Regions from separate parts of the Paraburkholderia bryophila genome, predicted to be linked through region 2. Evidence: riboswitches for the same ligand, from Rfam matches in the RefSeq annotation. Region 2 holds a riboswitch; the other holds the start of a gene.
The links. A riboswitch is a leader RNA that binds a small molecule or an ion and turns the genes downstream of it on or off. The one in region 2 is predicted to bind ZMP and ZTP.
Positions count from the first base shown of each region.

Region 1: linked by a shared signal. The riboswitch ahead of glyA (serine hydroxymethyltransferase) and the one ahead of GGD40_RS05230 (tetrahydrofolate dehydrogenase/cyclohydrolase catalytic domain-containing protein) in region 2 are both predicted to bind ZMP and ZTP.

Region 1 covers NZ_JACCAS010000001.1:2,151,914-2,155,324, forward strand. The annotation lists gene nrdR (transcriptional regulator NrdR) at 1-395, opposite strand, end outside; gene glyA (serine hydroxymethyltransferase) at 402-1,649, opposite strand; ZMP/ZTP riboswitch at 1,816-1,932, opposite strand; gene ydfG (bifunctional NADP-dependent 3-hydroxy acid dehydrogenase/3-hydroxypropionate dehydrogenase YdfG) at 2,171-2,917, shown strand; gene ybgC (tol-pal system-associated acyl-CoA thioesterase) at 2,976-3,411, shown strand, end outside.
Region 2 covers NZ_JACCAS010000001.1:1,163,097-1,166,507, reverse strand. The annotation lists gene GGD40_RS05240 (DUF2471 domain-containing protein) at 1-303, opposite strand, end outside; gene GGD40_RS05235 (hypothetical protein) at 342-623, opposite strand; ZMP/ZTP riboswitch at 1,020-1,103, shown strand; gene GGD40_RS05230 (tetrahydrofolate dehydrogenase/cyclohydrolase catalytic domain-containing protein) at 1,259-2,110, shown strand; gene GGD40_RS05225 (LysR family transcriptional regulator) at 2,402-3,361, shown strand; gene GGD40_RS05220 (cupin domain-containing protein) at 3,358-3,411, opposite strand, start outside.

The DNA.
Region 1 (3,411 bases), 990 kb from region 2:
CGGTAAACGGAGGCAAAACGAACGTAGGCAATCGTATCGAGCGCGCGCAACTCGTTCATGACGAGTTCGCCGAGGCGCTCACTGCGCACCTCACGCTCGCCGCTACCGAGCAACTGATACTCGATGCGGGCGACGGCCGCGTCGATCGCGTCCGCTGCGACCGGGCGCTTGCGCAGCGCCAGTTGCATGCTCGCGACGATCTTGCGGCGATCGAATTCCGTGCGGCTGCCGTCCTTCTTGACGACCGACGGCAACGCCAGCTCGACCCGCTCATACGTCGTGAAACGTTTGTCGCAGGCCGGGCAGCGGCGGCGCCGGCGAATCGTTGCGCCGTCTTCGGATACGCGCGAGTCGACAACCTGCGTATCGGCGTGACGGCAGAAGGGGCAGTGCATAACGGCTTAACGGTAGACCGGGAAACGCTGGGTCAGCTCGGCAACCTGACCGCGCACACGTTCGATCGTGGCGGTGTCTTCCGGGTTGTCCAGCACGTCGGCGATCAGATGACCCACCTGCTCCGCTTCCTTGACACCGAAGCCGCGCGTGGTCATGGCCGGCGAGCCGAGACGCACACCGCTCGTCACGAACGGCTTTTCCGGGTCGTTCGGGATCGCGTTCTTGTTGACGGTGATGTGAGCGGCGCCCAGCGCAGCTTCCGCAGCCTTGCCGGTGATCTTCTTGGCGCGCAGATCGACCAGCATGACGTGGCTTTCGGTACGGCCCGACACGATACGCAGACCGCGCTTGACCAGCGTTTCAGCCAGCACGCGCGCGTTGTCGACCACTTGCTGCTGGTACACCTTGAATTCCGGCGACAGCGCTTCCTTGAACGCAACAGCCTTACCGGCGATCACGTGCATCAGCGGACCACCCTGAATGCCCGGGAAGATGGCCGAGTTGATCTGCTTCTCGAACTCGGCCTTCATCAGGATCACACCACCGCGCGGGCCGCGCAGGCTCTTGTGCGTGGTCGTGGTGACGAAATCGGAGAACGGCACCGGGTTCGGGTAGACGCCCGCGGCGACCAGACCGGCGTAGTGCGCCATGTCGACCATGAAGTACGCGCCGACCGACTTGGCGATCTTCGACAGACGTTCGAAATCGATACGCAGCGCGAATGCCGAAGCACCCGCCACGATCAGCTTCGGCTTGTGTTCCTGAGCGAGTTTCTCAGCGGCTTCGTAGTCGATGTCTTCCGCTTCGTTCAGGCCGTAGCTGACGACGTTGAACCACTTGCCCGACATGTTGACCGGCGAACCGTGCGTCAGGTGACCGCCGTGCGCGAGGCTCATGCCCATGATCGTATCGCCCGGCTTCAGCATGGCGAAGAACACGCCCTGGTTGGCCTGCGAGCCCGAGTTCGGCTGCACGTTGGCCGCTTCGGCGCCAAACAGTTGCTTCACGCGGTCGATCGCCAGTTGCTCGGCGATGTCGACGAATTCGCAGCCGCCGTAGTAGCGCTTGCCCGGATACCCTTCGGCGTATTTGTTGGTGAGCTGCGAGCCTTGCGCGGCCATCACGGCCGGGCTCGTGTAGTTTTCCGAAGCGATCAGTTCGATGTGTTCTTCCTGACGGCGGTTTTCCTGCTCGATCACTTTCCAGAGTTCAGGATCGACGTTGGCGATGGTGCTTTGGGCTCTGTCAAACATACGGATTCCGTTGAGTGTGTTCAGGTTGACCGGATCGTGCGCCGAATCTTGCGTAGAGGGTACGCAGCACTGCTGGCGGCTGGGCCAGCCCTGACGTGGCGGATAGAGAGACGCCGCACACGCGAGGCAGGACAGCCACCGTCAGCGCAGATCAATGCGCGCGGATCACGGCTGCCCAGGCGAACGGCAAAACGGCAAAACGGCACCCTGCGCTTCACGGTGGGTTGTTCCACCTTGAACCCGATTGCTTGAACCGGTTCTATCGCCAGTCACGCAGGGATGAGCGCGTTAGTTTATTGGAAGAGGATCGAATAGGCAACCGGCTTCCCGTCGATGCTGGGCGCGCTCGCGAGGCCGGCCCAGCGGCCTTCGGGTGCGACGTGCAAAGGTCTGATGAAAACGCGCTGCAAAGCCGCTGCGCGTCCCTGCCACAGCCGCTCATGCGGCTGGTTCAGCCTTGCCGCAGCGCCGCATTGGAAGTAGGCTTGGGACCTTTCTCCTTTACCGACCAGGAAAATGCAATGATCGTGTTCGTCACCGGAGCGTCCGCGGGATTCGGCGCTGCTATCGCTCGCGCCTTCGTCAAGGGCGGCCATCGTGTCGTCGCCACCGCGCGCCGGAAGGACCGCCTTCAGGCGCTCGCCGACGAACTCGGCGACGCGCTTCTGCCCTACGAACTCGACGTGCGCGACCGCGCGGCCGTCGAGGCGGTGCCCGCCGGGTTGCCGGCGGATTTCGCCGAAATCGACGTGCTCGTCAACAACGCCGGCCTCGCGCTTGGCACCGAGCCGGCGCAAAAAGCGAGTCTGGACGCGTGGAACACCATGATCGAAACCAACTGCACGGGTCTCGTGCAGGTTACGCACGCCTTGCTGCCCGGCATGGTGGAGCGCAATCGCGGTCACGTCTTTAACCTTGGCTCGGCGGCCGGTAGCTGGCCGTACGCAGGTGGCAACGTTTACGGCGCCACCAAGGCCTTCGTGCGCCAGTTCAGCCTGAACCTGCGCGCCGATCTGGCCGGCACCGCGTTGCGCGTGACCGACATCGAGCCGGGCCTGTGCGGCGGCACCGAGTTCTCGAACGTGCGTTTTCGCGGCGACGACGACAAGGCCGCGAAAATGTACGAAAACGTGCAACCGCTGACGCCCGAAGACATCGCCGACTCGATCTACTGGATCGCCACCCGGCCGGCCCACGTCAACATCAACACAATCGAACTGATGCCGGTGGCCCAATCGTTCTCCGCTTTGAGCGTTCATCGCGGCTGAGGCCCGCCGGGTAAGGCGCACACTTTGAAACAGACCTCAAGGTATGCGTTCCGGTAAAATGCGCCGCATGAATGAGTCGACCAGCCTGCCCGGCACCGAAATCGGCGGCACGTGGTCTATCCGCGTGTACTACGAAGATACCGACGCCGGCGGCATCGTGTTTTACGCGAACTACCTGAAGTTTTTTGAACGGGCGCGCACCGAATGGCTGCGCGCGTGCGGCGTCGACCAGCGCCGGCTCGCGGATGAAACAGGCACGATGTTTATCGTGAGCAGCACCGCGGTCGACTATCGGGCGCCGGCACGGCTCGACGATATTGTCAACGTCGTGAGCCGGATCGAACGGCTAGGCAGGGCATCGGTCGACTTCGTGCAGGAGGCTTGGCGCGACGGCACGCTGCTTGCTACCGGTTCCATCCGGATCGGCTGCGTCGATCGCATTGCGCTGCGGCCGGCCGCGATTCCTTCGCCGGTTCTGGCCGCTTTGCGGCGCG
Region 2 (3,411 bases):
CTCGTCGAGATCCGCGCCCGACAGGCGACTGTCGCCGAATCGTAGAAACATCGAACGGACTGTCTCATTGTGCCTGGCCACGAAGCCGCGATTTTCGAAGACCAGTTCATCGATCGTCTGCAGCGTGCGCCAGGTCGGCGATTGCGCGCTACTTGAGTAACGGCGCCGGCCGCTGTCGATGTGACGACCGGCGGTCGTTGCCATGATCTGCTGGAGGTCTAGCGAAGCGCTTCGAAGCGCACGTTCGAGGGCGACAGAGTTGATTTGACCGGCATCCGAATCGAGGTCAGTGGCGTTGATCATGCAGGTATCTTCCTTGGGGCTCGGGTCAACGGGCAGCTTCAAAGGCGCTGCTTCAAAGGCGCCTGAGTTCGCTGCGCCAGCAACAGGCGGATCTGGGCGAGATGACTGTCCCCGACCGTGCAATCTCCAACGGGTTGGCTGTGCTGCCGCAGCGCCGGTGGACGCACGCCGAGATAGCGGCACACCGCGGACACATACGGCTTGCCGCTGCCGCCTAGATCTCGCGCAGCAGCCGCTACGCGGACGTCCCCGACATGCTTGCACAACCAGGCAAGCGTTTCGCGATCACCGTCGTTCAAGATGCGTATAAGGTAGGTCATGGCCTGATCCTGTATGGGCATACAGCTGTAAATTTATACAGTATTTGACCGGGATGCAAGTCGAAAGTTGGACCTATCAGAGAGGGGGAAACTGTTCCTGCCTCGGGGTAGGGATTCTTCGGATGCCGACCCCCGGCATCGGCCGCTTTTTCCCATGGTGTCGGGCACGCCGCGCTGACAGCACACTTTCCCGTCAGGAACCATTCGTGAGGAATGACCGATGGAGGAAATGCCGGAGAGCCTGTCCGCGATGTGCAAGCGCTGCCTCGAGCAGGGCCGATGAGTCGTTTCCGATGTCGGCGAAGTCTGGGCGGACTCGCCGGAAGCAGCCGCTCCTGGCATAGAGACGTATGTAGCGCGCCGGTTTGCGTAGCCACAAAAAAACCGACTAAGATAGCGCTTCTACGTGACTGGCGAGCAATAGATGGGTCACCATCGGGAAGCGTAGACGGTAGAACGCCGTTCGCCTGGGCATTTTGATTAATCTCTTTGAGACTGCCCATGATGATTGCCCAAATCCATTCTCTGCCCACGCGGCTCGCGCTTAATCAATCGCGCTCCCAATTACACGCGCTTTGCCCTGTTCAGTATTTGAGCCTTGCCGGTTCCAAATTGGCCACGCAAGGGGAAAACGCATGAGCATACTTCTCGACGGTAAAGCAGTAGCGGCGTTGCACGAGCGGGAATTGTCCGAACACGTTGCGGCCCTCAAGGCAAGAAATGGCGGGCAGACACCCATACTGGCCACGATCCTTGTAGGAGACGATCCTTCGTCCGCGACCTACGTCAGCATGAAGGGCAGTGCATGCCGGAGAGTCGGTATGGACTCGATCGTGATTAAGTTGTCTGCGAGCGCAACGACGGACGACGTGCTTTCCGCGATAAACAGGCTCAATGCCAACCAGGCGGTGCATGGCATTCTGCTTCAGCACCCGGTGCCTGCACATGTGGACGAACGCCTCTGCTTCGACAGAATATCCATCTCCAAGGATGTTGATGGCGTCACCAGCCACGGCTTTGGCTTGATGGCGTTAGGCGAACCCGCATTCGGGTCGGCAACGCCCGCCGGAATCATGCGCTTGCTGGCTCATTACAAGATCGATGTATCTGGCAAGCGGGCCGTGGTCGTAGGGCGCAGTCCCATTCTCGGGAAACCGATGGCGCTTATGCTATCGAATGCGAACGCGACGGTCACGCTATGCCATTCGAAGACGTCAAATCTTGAGGCGGAAATTCGACGTGCCCAACTCATCGTCGGCGCGGTAGGTAAGCCGAACTTCATTCGTAGCGACTGGATTAGCGACGGAGCAATTGTTATCGATGCTGGTTACCATACCGGAGGCATAGGTGACATCCATCCCGATGGTCTGATGGGTCGATGCGCGGCGGTGACGCCGGTTCCGGGAGGGGTGGGGCCGATGACGATTTCAACGCTTATCGCCCAAACCCTCGGTGCCGCGGAACGTGTGTGGTCAACCATCCAATGAGTGTCCGCTGCCGACAAAGTTGACGGGCCGCTGCGGGTCGACAAGGGAAGTTCGTCGCAAGCTCTGGCAACCGCCTGACGAGCGCTGGCCGAACTGCTCCTATGGCTTTGACGCTGTGATCAACGCCTCTTCACGTTAGCAGCGCGGTACAAGTACACTACCGGCCTAAGCAAATCCGGATTATCCAGTTCGCGCGCATGCACCGAATTTTCGCGGGCAGCGCGTTGCGCGGGTTCCGGTCCTCACTTCGTGAAGTCCCTTGCGGAACGCTCGATTCGCGTCAGAAATGCCATGGATTATTTTGCCGCAGTACGGGCCTTCGTTTGCGCAGCGGAACTGCAGAGCTTCAGCAAGACGGCCGTTGAAATGGCAGTCAAGACGTCGACCATTTCACGCTACGTGAGTGCGCTAGAAAACGATCTGGGCATTGCCCTGTTTAACCGGTCGACGCGCGGGCTCGTCCTGACGGAGGGCGGTAGGCTGTTTCGTGAGCACGCCATGGTTGCCCTACAGGCGCTCGATGACGCGCGGCAGGTCACGTCGTCACTGAATCTCACACCGCAAGGCGTGCTGCGCGTCACGATGCCCTCGGCATTCGGGCGCCGGCATATCGTGCCGCACCTGCCGGCGTTCATGACGCGCTATCCCGACATCGACCTCGATATGGTATCGACCGACGAAACGCTCAATATGATCGAAGTCGGCATTGATCTGGCGATCCGTATCGGTGCGCTGTCCGATTCGTCGTTGATGGCGAAACGCATTGCTCCGCATCGTCGTATCGTGTGCGGCAGCCCGGCGTATTTGCAGCGTAGCAGCACGCCGAATGTCCCTGAAGATCTGTCCGCGCACGATACGCTTCGTCTGTCGCTGTTGCCGGACGACACATGGTCGTTCACGCGCAGGGCCAATGCAAAGAGGTCGTCAGAGCAGACGCAAGTGCCGGTGCAATTGCAGGGGCGCTTGCGCGCAGACGACTCCGAAGCTGTGCTGGAACTCGCCGTGGCCGGCTGCGGCCTTGCGCTTCTACCGACGTGGCTCGCGTCCACGGCTCTGCGCGAAGGGCGTCTGCTACACGTACTGCCTGAATGGGAAGCGCGCACGGGACGCGCCGAACCCGCGATCTGGGCAGTCTATCCACCGAAGAAAATCGTCTCGTCGAAGGTACGTGCCTTCGTGGCTTACTACGCCGAGGTGATTGGCGAGCCGCCGTACTGGGACGACGGACTCGCACTGGAGCTTCAGACTTAACGCGCGAAGCGGATGTCGAGCGTGCGTAGCCATGTCTGCAAGCCGGCATC